DNA from 2 places in the Pseudomonas sp. CMR5c genome. Region 1 is predicted to be linked to the other one. Evidence: riboswitches for the same ligand, from Rfam matches in the RefSeq annotation. Region 1 holds a riboswitch; the other holds the start of a gene.
What was found. Region 1 has a riboswitch for manganese ahead of C4K40_RS17490 (manganese efflux pump MntP family protein). Riboswitches for the same ligand answer to the same signal wherever they lie in the genome.

Region 1 (7,057 bases):
CATCGGCAACCCCGCCCCCGGTTTCGTGCGCTCTTGGCCCGTGGAAGCGGCCAGCGCCGTGGACCTGGAAATTCCCGGGGAGCAACAGCACCTGATGAGCGACTTTCTCCAGCAGACCCAGTTGCGGGCCCGCCAGCTCAATGCCCTGGACTATGCCAACGCCGTGCAGGAACGGCACCAGGTAGCCCAGGTCCTGCATGCCTTTCTCAGCGACTACGACCTGCTGCTGACCCCGACCGCGGTGGTCGAGCCATTCGCCGTGGAATTGTCGAGTCCGCCCGATTGGCCGCAACAGGCCAGCAGCATGTGGCAGCCGACCACGTTCCCATTCAACTACAGCCGCCAGCCGGCGCTGAGCATGCCTTGCGGCCTGAGCGCCGCCGGCCTGCCCATCGGCTTGCAGATCGTCGCGCGCTTCGGTCGCGACGACCTGGTACTGCGAGCGGCCAGGACCCTGGAAAAGCTCCAGCCCATGGCACCCTTCGCACATCCCCACGGCCTGGCCGACGCCCCTGAGGCGTCGGGTATCGAACAATAACGTACAAGCACGACCTGTCGCTGCCAGCCAGCGATGCGACACGGACAAGGAGGTGGACCATGGATTCTTCAAGCAGTTGGTACCAAGACACCCAGTTCGAGCATGACATCTACGTGATGGTCATCCGCGAGCCCAGTTCGCCGAGCCTTGACCCGCACCAGTCCGGCTCCAGCTACAGCTATGTCGGGCGCCTGGCCGGACAGGGCCAGCATCCGTGCTTTTCCCTGCACTTCGCCTGCCCGCCCTACGGCAACGACTACGCCAGTACCGACGCTGCCCTGCAAGCCGGCATGGCCCACGGCCGGGCACTGGTGGAGCACTGGCGGACCCGTGGGCGCAAGCCGCCTGTCAGCGGCGAGATCGCCCTGCCCAGCTACAGCAACTGATCGCCCCCGCCACGCCCCCCTGCCCCTACTGCGGGCAGCCCTTGCTGATCCAGGCGCTGAGCTCATCGATCTGGGCTTGCGGCAGGTAGGGGCCGCCCGGAGGCATCTGGCCAAAGGCTCCGGTCGGTCCCCAGAAGGTGCCCTGGGTGCCACTCAGGGCATAGATGATGTTCGAGTGGGCGCCATCGCCCTTGACCAGGATCGGCAGCGCCTGCCCCGTCGACGGGTTCTGTACCCCCGGCACGTTGCCCGTCACGAACGCCTGGTAGGAGGTCTGCCAGAACGCGCCATGGGGCGCGCCGGAAATATCCAGGTTGTTCTGCGCGACGAAGTTGTCGAGAAGGGCCTGCACATCCTTGAAACTATTGAGCGCCATGGCTATCGCCCTCGATGTGGGGGTTGAACACTTCCTGGTAACGGGCGCTGGCTTCGGCCAGCGCATTGCCGCCAGGAGCCTCGGGCAGTCGGACCTGGCCGCCCTTGAGGATGAAGCTGAAGTCGTAGCCGGCGACCTGGGCATTGCCATGGCAGCCCATGCATCCCCCCATGTTCACCCCTTGGGCCACCGGCGGCCGGTTGGTCAGGGAGTACACATTGGGTGGCGGCGGCGCCCCAGCGGCCTGGAAGGAAGTCGGCGCACCGTTGGCAGCAATGCGGCCCTTGAACTGCTGCAGGGTGTAGTCGGTCTCGACCATGATATTGGCCTGGTAGAAGACCGCCGGGCCGTGGCTGACGTCGCTTCTGGAGATCTGGCTGACATCGAACGGCTGGGCCTGGACCGAGACCAGCTTGTAGTACTGCCAGGGCGAACTCCCGATCCCCCGGCCCAGGGTATAGGCCTGGATGGCCTGGTGCGCATCGCGGTTGGCCTGGATCACCTCGGCGGTGATCGACTCATAGCGCTGGTTGACGCAGATCGAGCCACCGACGGGTTTCCCGCTGCCCGGGGTTTCCTGATAGTACAGCTGCCTGGCCGGCTGGCAGAAAGGGCCATTGGCCCTGACCTGGGGATTGCTCGGCGAGTCCTGGTAGCTCAGGGCTGGCGTGGTCGGTGACGAGACCGGCGGACGCCTGAGGATGACCCCGTTCTGGTCTTCGACCCGCGAGCCGTCGGCCAACAGGATGTTGTCGCTTTGCTCGAAGGTGGCATAGATGAAGTTGGGGGCCGAGGGGGTCTTGTGGATGATATGCAGCGCGACCATGGCCCACTGCTCTTCGAAATAGCAGAGGCCGTTGTTCGTCCCCTTGCGTTCGTAGAAACGTACGGTCTGGCGGTGAAAGCGCGAGGGATCTTCAGTGGGCGCCAGCTTGCGCCAGGCTGACTTGACCTCGATGGTGCCGCTGGGAAACGCCACTCGGCCGGCCGCGAACCTGGGCGGCACTTGCTTGATCCCGTTGACGAAGTTCTGCGCGGCCTGGCGCAATGCGGCATTGGTGTACCAATACTGATTGGCCGCGACATAGCTGTATTGCGTCTGGTTGGCTTTGGCCAGGAAGCGCACCAGCTGCGGCTGCGAATTGCGGTTGGACGGGGCCGTGGACGAGATCCCGGCGAACATCTGGTTCAGGCCGATCTGGGTGATCTCATCGAGGTTGACCCAGGCCGGCTGCGACACGGGGGCCTGGCCGGGGCAGGCGGGCACCGGGATTGCGTAGTTGTAGATGGGGGTCGTGTTGTAGCCATAGCTGGGGCCCCCGGCTGGGGAATAGCCTGGCGGCCCGACATTGGCATTACCGTTGCCCGGGAAGATCTCCACCTTGCTGCGGTAGGTCTGCCAGACCAATGGCCCACCCGAGGCACCGAAAGGCCGGTTGAAATCGGGCACATCGCGCTGCCCGGCGCGGGCTGGCCAGTTCAGGGCGATGAACTCTTGCCAGGCGAAGGCCGCAGCGGCCGCCAGCGAGGCCTGTGGCGCCCCTCCGGGAATGTCCCGGGGCACGTTGGGAGACACCGTGATCGCCAGCGACTGGGCATGGGCACTGGCGCCCAGCAGCATCGCGGCGCTGGCCAGGGCACTGGCAAACGACTTGCACAACCACCTCGCACCGCTGGTCCGACGCTCCATGTCATGACTCCTGTCTGTCCTGCTCGAGAGCGTAGATCAGCTCATTCGCAGCACAGCCGGGAAGTTCCAGAATATTAAGCGATAGCCCTAATAGCCAATGGCCTTATCAGTGACCACGCCATGACCGGTGATCAGCCGATTGCCGGTACAGCCAGAGATATTGATGCCGGTCAAGCAACCGCATCTTCACAAGGATGAAGCTTTGGGCAACCAGGGCTGTGGTTGCAGCCCGCCCCTCGCCTCCCAGGAGACTTGACCATGTCCAGCAGCGCTCTCGATATGCTCCCTCACCCGCCGTTCCCGGCGCAGCAAGGCCAGTACTGGATCGACGCCTTGAGCGACGGCAGCCATGTGTTGATCCGCCCACTGCGCCCGCAGGATCGCCAGCGGGAAAAAGCCTTCATCGAAAACCTTTCGCCCATCACCCGGCACCAGCGCTTTCTCGGCGAAGTCAAGGAAGTGGGTGATCAACTGCTCGACCAGTTGATGGATGTCGGCACCGCGCAACGGGTGGCCTACGTGGCGCTGGTGCATGACAACGGCGAACTGCGGGAAGTCGGTATCAGCCGTTATGCCCAGGTGGACGACCAGCCCTGGCGCTGCGAATTCGCCGTGACCATCGCCGATGAATGGCAAGGCAAGGGCCTTGGTGCCCTGCTGATGCAGCACCTGATCGACGAGGCCCGCCACAACGGCTACCAGCAGATGTACTCGGTGGACTCGGCCACCAACTACAGCATGCGCCGCCTGGCCAAGCTCCTGGGCATGCGTAGCGCCATCGACCCCGACGACGCCACCCAGGTGATCCACAGCCTGGCGTTGTAACCCTCCAGGCCGCGCCTCAGCCCGAGGCGCGGCCGCATTGCCCGCAGAACCTCGCCCCCGCCGACAACGGCGCCCCACACTGCGCACAACCTGCCGCAAGCAGCGCTGCCGCGCATTGCTGGCAGAACCTGGCCCCCGGCGCATTCATCGCCCGGCATTGCGGGCAGGAACTGCCGGTGCCCTGCGGATTCCCTCGGGAACCATGATGGCCACCCCGGGAACCGCCGTGGCCATTACCGTGATGACCCATCAGCAGACGTTTGAAAAAGCCCATGTCGATCACTCCTTCTTGAGATGATCGCCAGTAAAAACCCTAAAGTAACTATAGGGTCAAGCCACCGCCGACAAGTGCTCATAGAGGATCGCGCTGCCGACGATGATCAACACCAGGCCTCCCAGGGCCTCGGCACGCTGCCCCATGACCGTGCCGATGGCCCGGCCCAGCATGACGCCCAAGGTGACCATGGTCATGGTGGCCAGGCCGATGGCGGTGGCCGCCACCCAGATATTGACGTTGACGAAGGCTAACCCTACCCCGACCGCCAGGGCGTCGATGCTGGTGGCGAAACCGGTGACCGCCAGCAACCAGAATCCATGCGCCTTGGGCGCTTGCGGCTCGGCTTCAGTCTCCAACCGCACCCCGTTGTAGATCATGTGCAGGCCCAGCGCCGAGAGCAGGGCGAAGGCGATCCAATGGTCCCAGGCGGCCGCCCACTGGGCCGCGGCCTGGCCGATGAACCAGCCGACTACGGGGGTAATGACTTCGATGACGCCGAATATCAGGCCGATGCGCAGGGCTTCGAGCAGGCGCGGCTTGAACATGGCCGAACCCTTGCCGACCGCAGCCGCGAAGGCGTCGGTGGACATGGCGAAGGCGAGGAAAATGATCGAGGCTGGATTCATCTTGGGTCTTCCGGTCGGGCTTGAGTCCACGACATGCCCACGCGCCCGACTTCAGCGTAGGTATGTCGATGGTCTCACCAACCGCAACGGCGCCCGCACCACGGCAGGTTGCCGAGAGTGTTGATACGGGCTCCACCGCAAGAAGCGGTGGCAGGCTACTCCCCAAAGAGGCGCGCAGCTTAACCCCCCACTTGTGAAAATTTCATCAGCGGCCCTGCATCCCCCGGTTAACTGCCGGTTTAACACTCTTTGACATTTTCCTGACAAAGCTGCCAAAGACTGGCTTCACGCCCTTCCCTAGCATTCCCGGCATCCAATCCTTGTGCCCGGGTGCTTCATGTCCGCCAAACTCTTTGGCCTGCCGCTGCTGGGCATCTTGCTCAGCAACCTGGGCTGCAATGGCCAGCCGCCAACACCACCAAGCATCGCCCAGGGTGACTACGCCAGCATCATTCGCTACCTGAAGCAGTACATCCCGCAGCAGATGGCCGAACATCAGGTGCCCGGCTTGTCCATCGCCTTGGTAGACGGCCAGGAGTTGATCTGGGCCCGGGGCTTTGGTTTCGCCGACAAGGAGCGGGGCCTGCAAGTGACCGAGAACACCGCGTTCCGTGCCGGTGCCTTGTCGCAGTTGCTGACGGCCACGGCGGTGATGCAATTGGTGGAGCAAGGTCGCTTGCAGCTCGATGCCCCCCTGCAAGCCACGCTCAAGGAGTTCTACGTCCGCTCGCGCTTTCACGACGACCAGGACGCCGCCGACCAGGCAGTGACCCTGCGCCGCCTGCTCAGCCACCAGGCCGGCATGCCCGCCGAATACCTGCATGACCTGCGCACGCCCCATGTCCTGGGCCAGCTACCGCAGAAGGTCAGCGGGGTATGGCTGAACAATGCCCCCGGCACCCGCACCGCCTATTCCAACCTTGGCTACGCCTTGCTGGGCGCGGCCATCGAACGCAGCACCGGCCAGGACTTCGAGCAGCATCTGCAGACCAGCCTGCTGCGGCCCCTGGGCATGCGCCAGTCGAGTTTCATCGGTGACAGCCGCCAGGAGCCCTATCGCGCCCGCGGTTACCAGGATGGTGCCGCCAGCGGCCATAGCCCGGAGCGCGACATTCCCGCCGGCGGCCTGTGGACCAGCCCGCGGGACCTGAGCCAGTTCGTCCGGATGCTGTTCGCCCAGGGTCACTACAAGCAACGCCAGTTGCTGTCGGCCAGCTCGATCCAGGAGATGACCCGCCCGCAGAACATCGGCAATGCCCTGGATTTCGACTGTGAAGTGGGCCTGGGCTGGTTCCTCTCGCCATGCGGCGACGAGTGGGTGCGCCCCGGCATTCGTACCTGGCAGCACAGCGGCATCGGCAACAACTTCCATGCCCAGGTCAGCGTGCTGGCGGAACAACAGCTGGCGGTGATCGTGATGAGCAACTCCGACACTGGCGAAACGCTGGTCCCGGGCCTGGTGACCCAGGCCTTGCGCCTGCTGCTGCAGGCCCACGGCGCTCCCGAGGAACAAGACACGGGCACTGGCCTGCCACCCCGTGAGCAGGCAGTACGACGCCGAGTGCCGGAAGCCGCCGATCGCCAGCAACTGGCCGGCTTCTATGCCACGGCCTATGGCGTGCTGCGGATCAGGGACCAGGGCCAGCGCCTGTTCGGCGAGGTGGCTGGCGTGCGCTTCGAGCTACTGCGCGACGAACATGGCTGGCTGCGGGCGCAGAAAAAAATCCTCGGCCTCTGGCTCCGGGACCTGGGCGACCTGGGCCGGGTGCAACTGGATGTCGTCAGCATCCAGGGACATCGGGTGTTCACCGCCAAGAGCCACGGCCAGCTGCTGGCGGTGGGCGAGCGCATCGATCCGGTGCCTTTGCCCGACAACTGGCTGGCCACGGTGGGCACCTACGAAGCCCTTGCCGACAGCGAGGAAAACACTCCCGTCAGCGGAGTCAGCATCGCCCTGGAAGAGGGTTTCCTGATGATTCGCAGCCTGCAGCAGGGCCGCACCCTGACTGACTACATCCTGGCCCCGGTGGACAACGCGCATGCGGTGATCGCCGGCCATGGTCCCGGCCTGGGCGACACCGTGCGACGCCAGATCAATGGAGTCAACGTCCTGGGCTACTCGTTCAAACGTTCCTATAACGCCAACTACCTGAGGTTCTAAACCGATATGAAAACCCTGAAACGCTCCGCCACCACCGCGCTGTGGCTCGGCACCCTGGGCCTGACCACGGCCTCTGCCGTGGCCCATGCCGAGGATTGGAAATTCGGCGTCAACGCCGGGGTGGCCAGCGTTCCACGCTACAGCGGCAGCGACGAGCGCACCGTGGTGCCGATCCTCG
Region 2 (7,057 bases), 1.9 Mb from region 1:
CACCTCGTCGGCGACCACCGCGAAGCCGCGGCCTTGCTCGCCGGCACGGGCGGCCTCGATCGCTGCGTTGAGGGCCAGCAGGTTGGTCTGTTCGGCGATCCCGCGGATGGCGATGAGGATGGCGTTGATGTTCTCGCTGTCCTTGGCCAGGGTCTGCACCACGGTCACCGCGCGACCGATCTCTTCGGCCAGGGCGGCGATGGCGCTGGAGGTATCACGCACCACCTGCATGCCCTGGCTGGCGGCCTGGTCGGCATGGCTGGCCGCTTGTGCAGCCTGGGTCGCGTTGCGTGCCACGTCCTGAGCGGTGGCGGTCATCTCGTGCACCGCTGTGGCCACCTGGTCGATTTCCACCATCTGCTTGTGTACGCCCTGGTTGGTGCGGATGGCGATATCGGCGGTGTGTTCCGAGGAGTCGCTGACACTCTGCACCGAGGTCACCACCTGGCTGATCATCGCCTGCAACTTGGCCAGGAAGGTGTTGAAACCCTTGGCGATCGAGCCCAGCTCATCGGCCCGGTCACTGCTCAGGCGGCGAGTCAGGTCGCCTTCGCCCTGGGCGATATCGTCGAGCATCGCCACCATCTGCCGCAGCGGCCGGGCGATGCCGTGGCCCACCAGCCAGATCACCAGCAGGCCGACGCCGGCGATCACCAGGCCGACCATGGCCATGCCGAAAATGTCGGCCTGGCGCTGTTCGGCCAGGTCGCTTTGGAGCTTGTCCAGGTCAGCCATTACCGCGCCCAGGGGCAGCTGCAGCATCAGGGTCCACTGGGCATCGGTCTGGCCGATGCCGAAGGGCAGGTAGAGGGCGATCTTGCCGTTGGCCTGGTCGACGTCATAGGTCACCTCGCCGCGCTTGAGATTGGACAGCTTGGCGACGGTATCGCTGTTGAGTACGTCGCTGACCTTCTCGCCGAACTTGCCGGGGTCCTTGGTGTAGGCCACCAGGCGCGCGTTGCCGCCGATCAGGGCCATCTCGCCGGCGCCGCCGTAGAGCTTCTGGTTGGCGCCCACCAGCATGTCCTGGATGAAGTTCACCGACAGGTCGGCACCGACTATGCCCTGGAACTTGCCGTCCAGCAGGATGGGCTGGATGAAGGAGGCGAGCATCACCACCTTGTCGCCGACCTTGTAAGGCGCGGGATCGATCACGCAGGACTTGAGGTTGTCCTTGGAGCACAGGTAGTACTCGCTGGCCCGCACCCCGGTGGACAGCACGGTCCGGTCGTTGACGTCGGCCAGCTTGTCCAGGCCCAGGCTGGAGTCCTGGTTGCGGAACCACCAGGGCAGGAAGCGGCCGCTAGCGGCATCGATGCCGGCCACGCTGGTGCCGACATAGGCCCCGTCGTTGTGGTCGATGGCGTTGGGCTCCCAGCCTATATAGGCGCCGAGGATCTTCGGGTTCTGGGTGACGTTTTCCTTGATCAGGGCGATCAGCTGTTCGCGGCTCAGGTTCAGTTGCGCCTGGCCCTGGGCATCCCGGCTGCCCATCAGGGCGTTGACCCGCACCAGGCCGGCGGCAATCAGCAGCGGCGCCTCCAGTTCCCGCTGGATCTGGCTGACCTGGGTCTGCGCCAGGCCGCTCAAGCGTTGCTCGATGACGTGCTCGAACTGGGCCTGGGTCCTTTCCTGCACCATTTGCTGGGTCCGGGCGCCGGAGAACAGGGCATACAGCACCAGGGCTGCAACCACGCTGAGGACGATGGCTCCGGCCAGTGCGGCCACCGAAAACTGGATCGACTTGAACTTCATAGAGGCTCCGGGCGCAGGAATTGAGGTCTGCCGTGCTGTATCGGCCGCAGCCCTGTGGGTCATTAGCCCGGATTGCACAAATGACGCCGGGAAGGAGGCGGAGGTCGTTAGTGGCAAGGTGCCACGTCAAATGCCACGGGCCCTGGGGACAAGATGAATTTTTTCCTGCAGCGCTGACCTGCATCTCAATTGCGAGCGAAAAAGCGTTTTGCATCTGGCGCGGATACCAACTCGCCCTTAGGATACGCGCCATGTTTTCAGGGAGGTTTTCATGAAGAAGAAGTCATTGGTTGTATGTGCGCTGAGCGCCGCGGTATTGCTCAGTGGTTGCGAGACGGTCAACACCACCAACGCAGGTGTGGTGGGCGTGGATCGCAAACAGTCCATGTTCAGCATGGTATCCAGTGCCGAGGTCAACCAGTCCTACGCACAGTCCTACCAGGAGACCCTGAGCGAGGCTAGCAGCCAGGGCGCGCTGGACAAGACCAGCGCCAACGCCAAGCGCCTGCAGGTCATCGCCAACCGCCTGATTGCCCAGGCTCCGAACTTCCGTCCGGATTGCGCGCAGTGGAAATGGGAAGTCAACCTGATCAAGAGCGATGAGCTCAACGCCAACTGCGGTCCTGGCGGCAAGATCATTTTCTACTCCGGCCTGATCGAGCAACTGAAGCTGACCGACGATGAAATCGCCGCGGTGATGGGCCATGAGATCGCCCACGCCCTGCGTGAGCACGGTCGCGAGGCGATGTCCAAGCAGTACGCGCTGGGTGCCGGCAAGCAGATCGCGACCCTGTTCGGTGTTTCCCAGCAGACGGTTGCCCTGGGCGACAACGGCGTCAACCTGTTGATGACCCTGCCCAACAGCCGTGAGAACGAGAACGAGGCTGACCTGATCGGCCTGGAGCTGGCCGCCCGTGCCGGCTACAACCCGAACGCGGCCATTACCCTGTGGAACAAGATGGGCCAGGCTGCCGGTGGTTCCGCGCCGCCCGAGTTCATGAGCACTCACCCGGCGTCCACCAGCCGTATCGCCTCGTTGCAGGCGGCAATTCCCAAGGTGATGCCGCTGTACCAGCAGGCCAAGAAGTCCTGATCCACCGCGTCAGCCGATGATGCATTCGCCGGCAAGGCGGTTCCCGTAACGGGGGCTGCCTTGCCGGCGTTTTCGTTTACAACCAGCCGCTGCTCTGCATGGCCTTGTATACCGCGACCAGGGCCAGGATGACGAACGCCGATGCCGCCAGGCGCCGGATCAGGGTCAACGGCAGTTTGTCCGCGGCGAAGTTGCCGGCAAGCACCACTGGGACGTTGGCGATCAGCATGCCCAGGGTGGTGCCGATGATCACCAGCCACAATTCCGGATACTGCGCAGCCAGCATGACCGTGGCGACCTGGGTCTTGTCGCCGATCTCGGCCAGGAAGAAGGCGATCAGGGTCGTGAGGAAGGGGCCGAACTTGCGCGCGGTGGTGGCTTCGTCGTCGTCCATCTTGTCCGGCACCAGGGTCCACAGCGCGGTGGCGGTGAAGCTGGCGGCGAGGATCCAGTGCAGGGTCGCATCCGAGAAGAAGCTGCCGAACCAGGCACCTACCGCACCGGCGGCCGCATGGTTGGCCAGGGTCGCGGCGACGATGCCGGCGATGATCGGCCAGGGTTTGCGAAAGCGCGCAGCGAGGATCAGGGCAAGCAGTTGCGTCTTGTCGCCGATTTCGGCCAAGGCAACGATTGCGGTGGGAACGAGCAGGGAGTCCAGCATCAGGGTTTTCCTAAGGGGCGGGTCGACACGGCTATGACACGTACAGCCTTCCCGCCCCGGGTAAGGTGTGCGTGTCATAGGTCTTGTCAAACCCGGCAGCCCGTCTGTGCGGACTCTTGGGTCGCATGCGCCATGGTCTTCGGACCAAGTATGTTGACGCATGCCGGACGAGCGTGGCGCTCGTGGGAGACTACTCCCCTAGGACGGAGCGGATTCTGCCTAGGCAAAATCCTTTCGGCAAGCCTTGTTTGTGAAAAAGACGCTCAGCCGCGCTTGGCCCGGTAGATGCGGAAACCATCGCCTTCGGCCTTGATCGCGCAGGGCCCCAGGTGCTCTTCGATCAGTGGCTGGTAGCGCAGGAAGCTGTTGGCGACTACCCGCAGTTCACCGCCTTTTTCCAGATGTTCACTGGATTTTCTCAGCAGGTTTTCCGTGGCCTGATAGTCGGTGTGGACCCCGGTATGGAACGGCGGATTGGTCAGGATGCAGTTCAAGCCCATGGGCGCGGCATCGATACCGTCCCCGGTCAGGACTTCGCCTTCCAGGCCGTTGGCTGCCAGGGTCAGGCGGCTGCTCCGGGCCGCGAAGGCGTCCACGTCCAACAGGGTCACGCGGGTTTGCGGATAGCGGCGCTTGACCGTCGCCCCCAGCACTCCGGCGCCACAACCGAAATCCAGCAGGTGGCCGGCAGGCAAGTGGTCCAGGTGTTCGAGCAGCAGCGCGGTGCCGCGATCCAGGCGGCCATGGCTGAACACGCCGGGCAGGCTGACGACCTTCAGCGGGCCTTCGGCCAATGGCAACAGGTACTCCTGGGCCAGGCTCTCCAGGGCCACAGGTTCGGGGGCGTTGCTCACCGTGACCTGCCACAGCTGGCAATGCCTGGCGCTATCGAGCTTGCGCGGCTTGCCGAAGGCGGCGAGCTGCTTGGCGGTACTTTCCACGCCGGCGCGTTTTTCCCCCACCAGGTACAGCTCGCGCCCGGCCAGGCGCGAAGCCAGGGTGTTGAGCAGGTAGTGGGCCAGGTCCTTGGACTTGGGCAGGAACAGCACGGCGCTGTCGAAGGCGCTGTCCGGGGCGTTCACCCCGAAATGGCAGCGATCCGGGAAGCGGGCTTGCAGCGCCGTGTGGTCGCCGGCGTGCCAGCTCCAGCCCTGGGCGGCCGGCAGGCGGCCGAGCAGGTCATCGGCGCTCAGGCCGGCCAGCAGTACCTGGCCCTGGAACAGCTCGGCCTGGCGTAAGAGTATTTCGCTGCGTATGTCCATCGTCCGCACCTGAAAAAAAGTGGCGCAGTCTATCAATTCACGACCCGCAGCGGTTCACCATTGAAGAAGGCCCGGGCATTTTCCACCAGTTGGCCGACGATGCGCTGGCGGGCTTCGCGACTGCCCCAGGCGTTGTGCGGGGTTACGATCAGGCGTGGGATATCGGCCTCCAGCAAGGGGTTGCCGTTGACCGGCGGCTCGACACTCAGGACGTCGGTGGCCGCGCCTCCCAGGTGGCCGCTGCGCAGAGCGTCGGCCAGGGCCTGTTCGTCGATCAGCCCGCCGCGGGCGGTGTTGACCACCAGGGCCCCGGGCTTGAGCAGGGCCAGCTCCCGGGCGCCGATCAAGTTGCGGGTGTGTTCGTTGAGCGGGCAGTGCAGGGTCAGGGCGTCCACCTGGGGCAGCAGTTCGTCCAGGGGCAGGCGGTCGGCGCGCAGCGGGCGTCCGGGAATCTGTCCCAGGACCACGCGCATGCCGAAGGCTTCGGCCAGGCGTGCCACCGCGCCGCCCAGTTCGCCATGGCCCAGCAGGCCCAGGGTCTTGCCCGCCAGCTCCATGATCGGGAAATCCAGCAGGCAGAACTGGCTGGCCTGCTGCCAGCGTCCGGCAGCCACGGCCTGTTGATAATCGGCGACCCGTGTCGCCAGGTTGAGCAGCAGCATCAGGGTGTGCTGGGCCACCGACGGCGTGCCGTAGCCCTGGCAGTTGCTGACGGTGATGCCCTGGCGCCGGGCGGCTTCCAGGTCAATGTTGTTGGTGCCGGTGGCCGTCACCAGGATCAGTCGCAGCTCGGGACAGGCGGCCAGGGCCTGGGCGTTGATCGCCACCTTGTTGCTGATGGCCACCTGGGCTCCTTGCAGGCGCTCGGCCACCTGTTCCGGGGACGTATGGGCATGCAAGTGCAAGGGACTGAAACTGTCGTGCAGCACCCCCAGATCCAGGTCACCCAAGTCCAGCGAACTGTGATCGAGGAAGACGGCGCGGCGATTGTCGGTCATGAACTGTACCTTTCGTGCGAGGAAACCAAGGCGTAATCTGCCGAGCCTAACAGATGAAATAATTAGACATATACAGGAGCCTGCATGTACCTCACCGAGTTCTTGACCGTTGCCCTCATCCATCTGCTGGCGGTGGCCAGCCCCGGCCCGGACTTTGCCGTGGTGGTGCGCGAAAGCGTGACCCATGGCCGTCGCGCTGGCACCTGGACCGCCCTGGGAGTGGGTTCGGCGATCTTCCTGCACGTGGGGTACTCGTTGCTGGGGATCGGCCTGATCGTTTCCCAGTCCATCGTGTTGTTCAACGCCCTGAAGTGGCTGGCCGCCGCCTACCTGCTGTACATCGGCTACAAGGCCCTGCGTGCCCAGCCAGCCAAGCCGGCCACGGACGACCTGCACAAGGAGGCCGGCGTGCGCACCGCCCGCGGAGCCTTCACCTCAGGTTTCGTCACCAATGGCCTGAATCCCAAGGCGACGCTGTTCTTCCTCTCGCTGTTCACCGTGGTGATCAACCCTCATACACCACTGGCGATCCAGGCCGGCTATGGGGTCTACCTGGCGGCGGCCACGGCCCTTTGGTTCTGCCTGGTGGCCATGCTGTTCAGCCAGCAGCGGGTGCGGGCTGGTTTCGCCCGCATGGGCCATTGGTTCGATCGCACCATGGGTGCGGTGCTGATCGCCATCGGTGTCAAGCTGGCCTTCACCGAGATGCATTGAGGGCACTGAGCTGGTTCAGGGATGCCACGTAATGCCGTGGCGTATCCCCGAGCAAGCGCTGGAACATGGCGCTGAAGGCCCGGGCGCTGCCATAGCCCAGTGAGTCGGCCACGCTGTGCACGCTTTCCCCGGCGAGCAGGCGTGGCAGGGCTTCCATCAGGCGCAGTTGCTGGCGCCAGGCGTTGTAATTCATCCGCACCTGCTGCTGGAACAGCCGCGCCAGGGTCCGTGAGCTGGCGCCCACCTGCTGCGCCCAATCCTCCAGGGTGTAGCAATGGTCGGGAGTGCGCAGCAGGGCCAGGCAGATGGCTTGCAGGCGGCGGTCCTGGGGCATCGGGATATGCAGCGGCAGGTTCTCCAGGCCGGCGATCTCCTCCAGCATCAGTTGCTGGATCAGCGGGTTGCGGGCCTGCTTCGGGCCTTGCACCGCGCGCAAGATCAATTCCCTCAACAGCGGTGTGACCGCCAGTACGCAGCACTGCTGCAAGGATGCCGGGCAGAGCTCGGCAGCGATGAACAGCGTGCGCATGCGCACTTCCCCGGCCATGAAGATCTCATGCTCCACCAGTGGTGG

Region 2: it holds a riboswitch for manganese, as region 1 does, so the genes downstream of both, C4K40_RS26120 (TMEM165/GDT1 family protein) here and C4K40_RS17490 (manganese efflux pump MntP family protein) in region 1, are expected to answer to the same signal.

Annotation. Positions count from the first base shown of each region.
Region 1 is NZ_CP027705.1:3,804,429-3,811,485, forward strand. It holds gene C4K40_RS17460 (amidase) at 1-538, shown strand, start outside; gene C4K40_RS17465 (hypothetical protein) at 598-924, shown strand; gene C4K40_RS17470 (hypothetical protein) at 950-1,300, opposite strand; gene C4K40_RS17475 (hypothetical protein) at 1,287-2,990, opposite strand; gene C4K40_RS17480 (GNAT family N-acetyltransferase) at 3,249-3,815, shown strand; gene C4K40_RS17485 (zinc-ribbon domain-containing protein) at 3,832-4,089, opposite strand; gene C4K40_RS17490 (manganese efflux pump MntP family protein) at 4,146-4,718, opposite strand; yybP-ykoY riboswitch at 4,724-4,889, opposite strand; gene C4K40_RS17495 (serine hydrolase) at 5,056-6,879, shown strand; gene C4K40_RS17500 (MipA/OmpV family protein) at 6,886-7,057, shown strand, end outside.
Region 2 is NZ_CP027705.1:5,670,307-5,677,363, reverse strand. It holds gene C4K40_RS32320 (methyl-accepting chemotaxis protein) at 1-357, opposite strand, end outside; partial or broken gene C4K40_RS32315 (HAMP domain-containing protein) at 469-666, opposite strand; gene C4K40_RS26125 (M48 family metallopeptidase) at 2,027-2,848, shown strand; gene C4K40_RS26120 (TMEM165/GDT1 family protein) at 2,925-3,509, opposite strand; yybP-ykoY riboswitch at 3,586-3,720, opposite strand; gene C4K40_RS26115 (class I SAM-dependent methyltransferase) at 3,773-4,771, opposite strand; gene C4K40_RS26110 (2-hydroxyacid dehydrogenase) at 4,804-5,769, opposite strand; gene C4K40_RS26105 (LysE family translocator) at 5,854-6,483, shown strand; gene C4K40_RS26100 (helix-turn-helix domain-containing protein) at 6,467-7,057, opposite strand, start outside.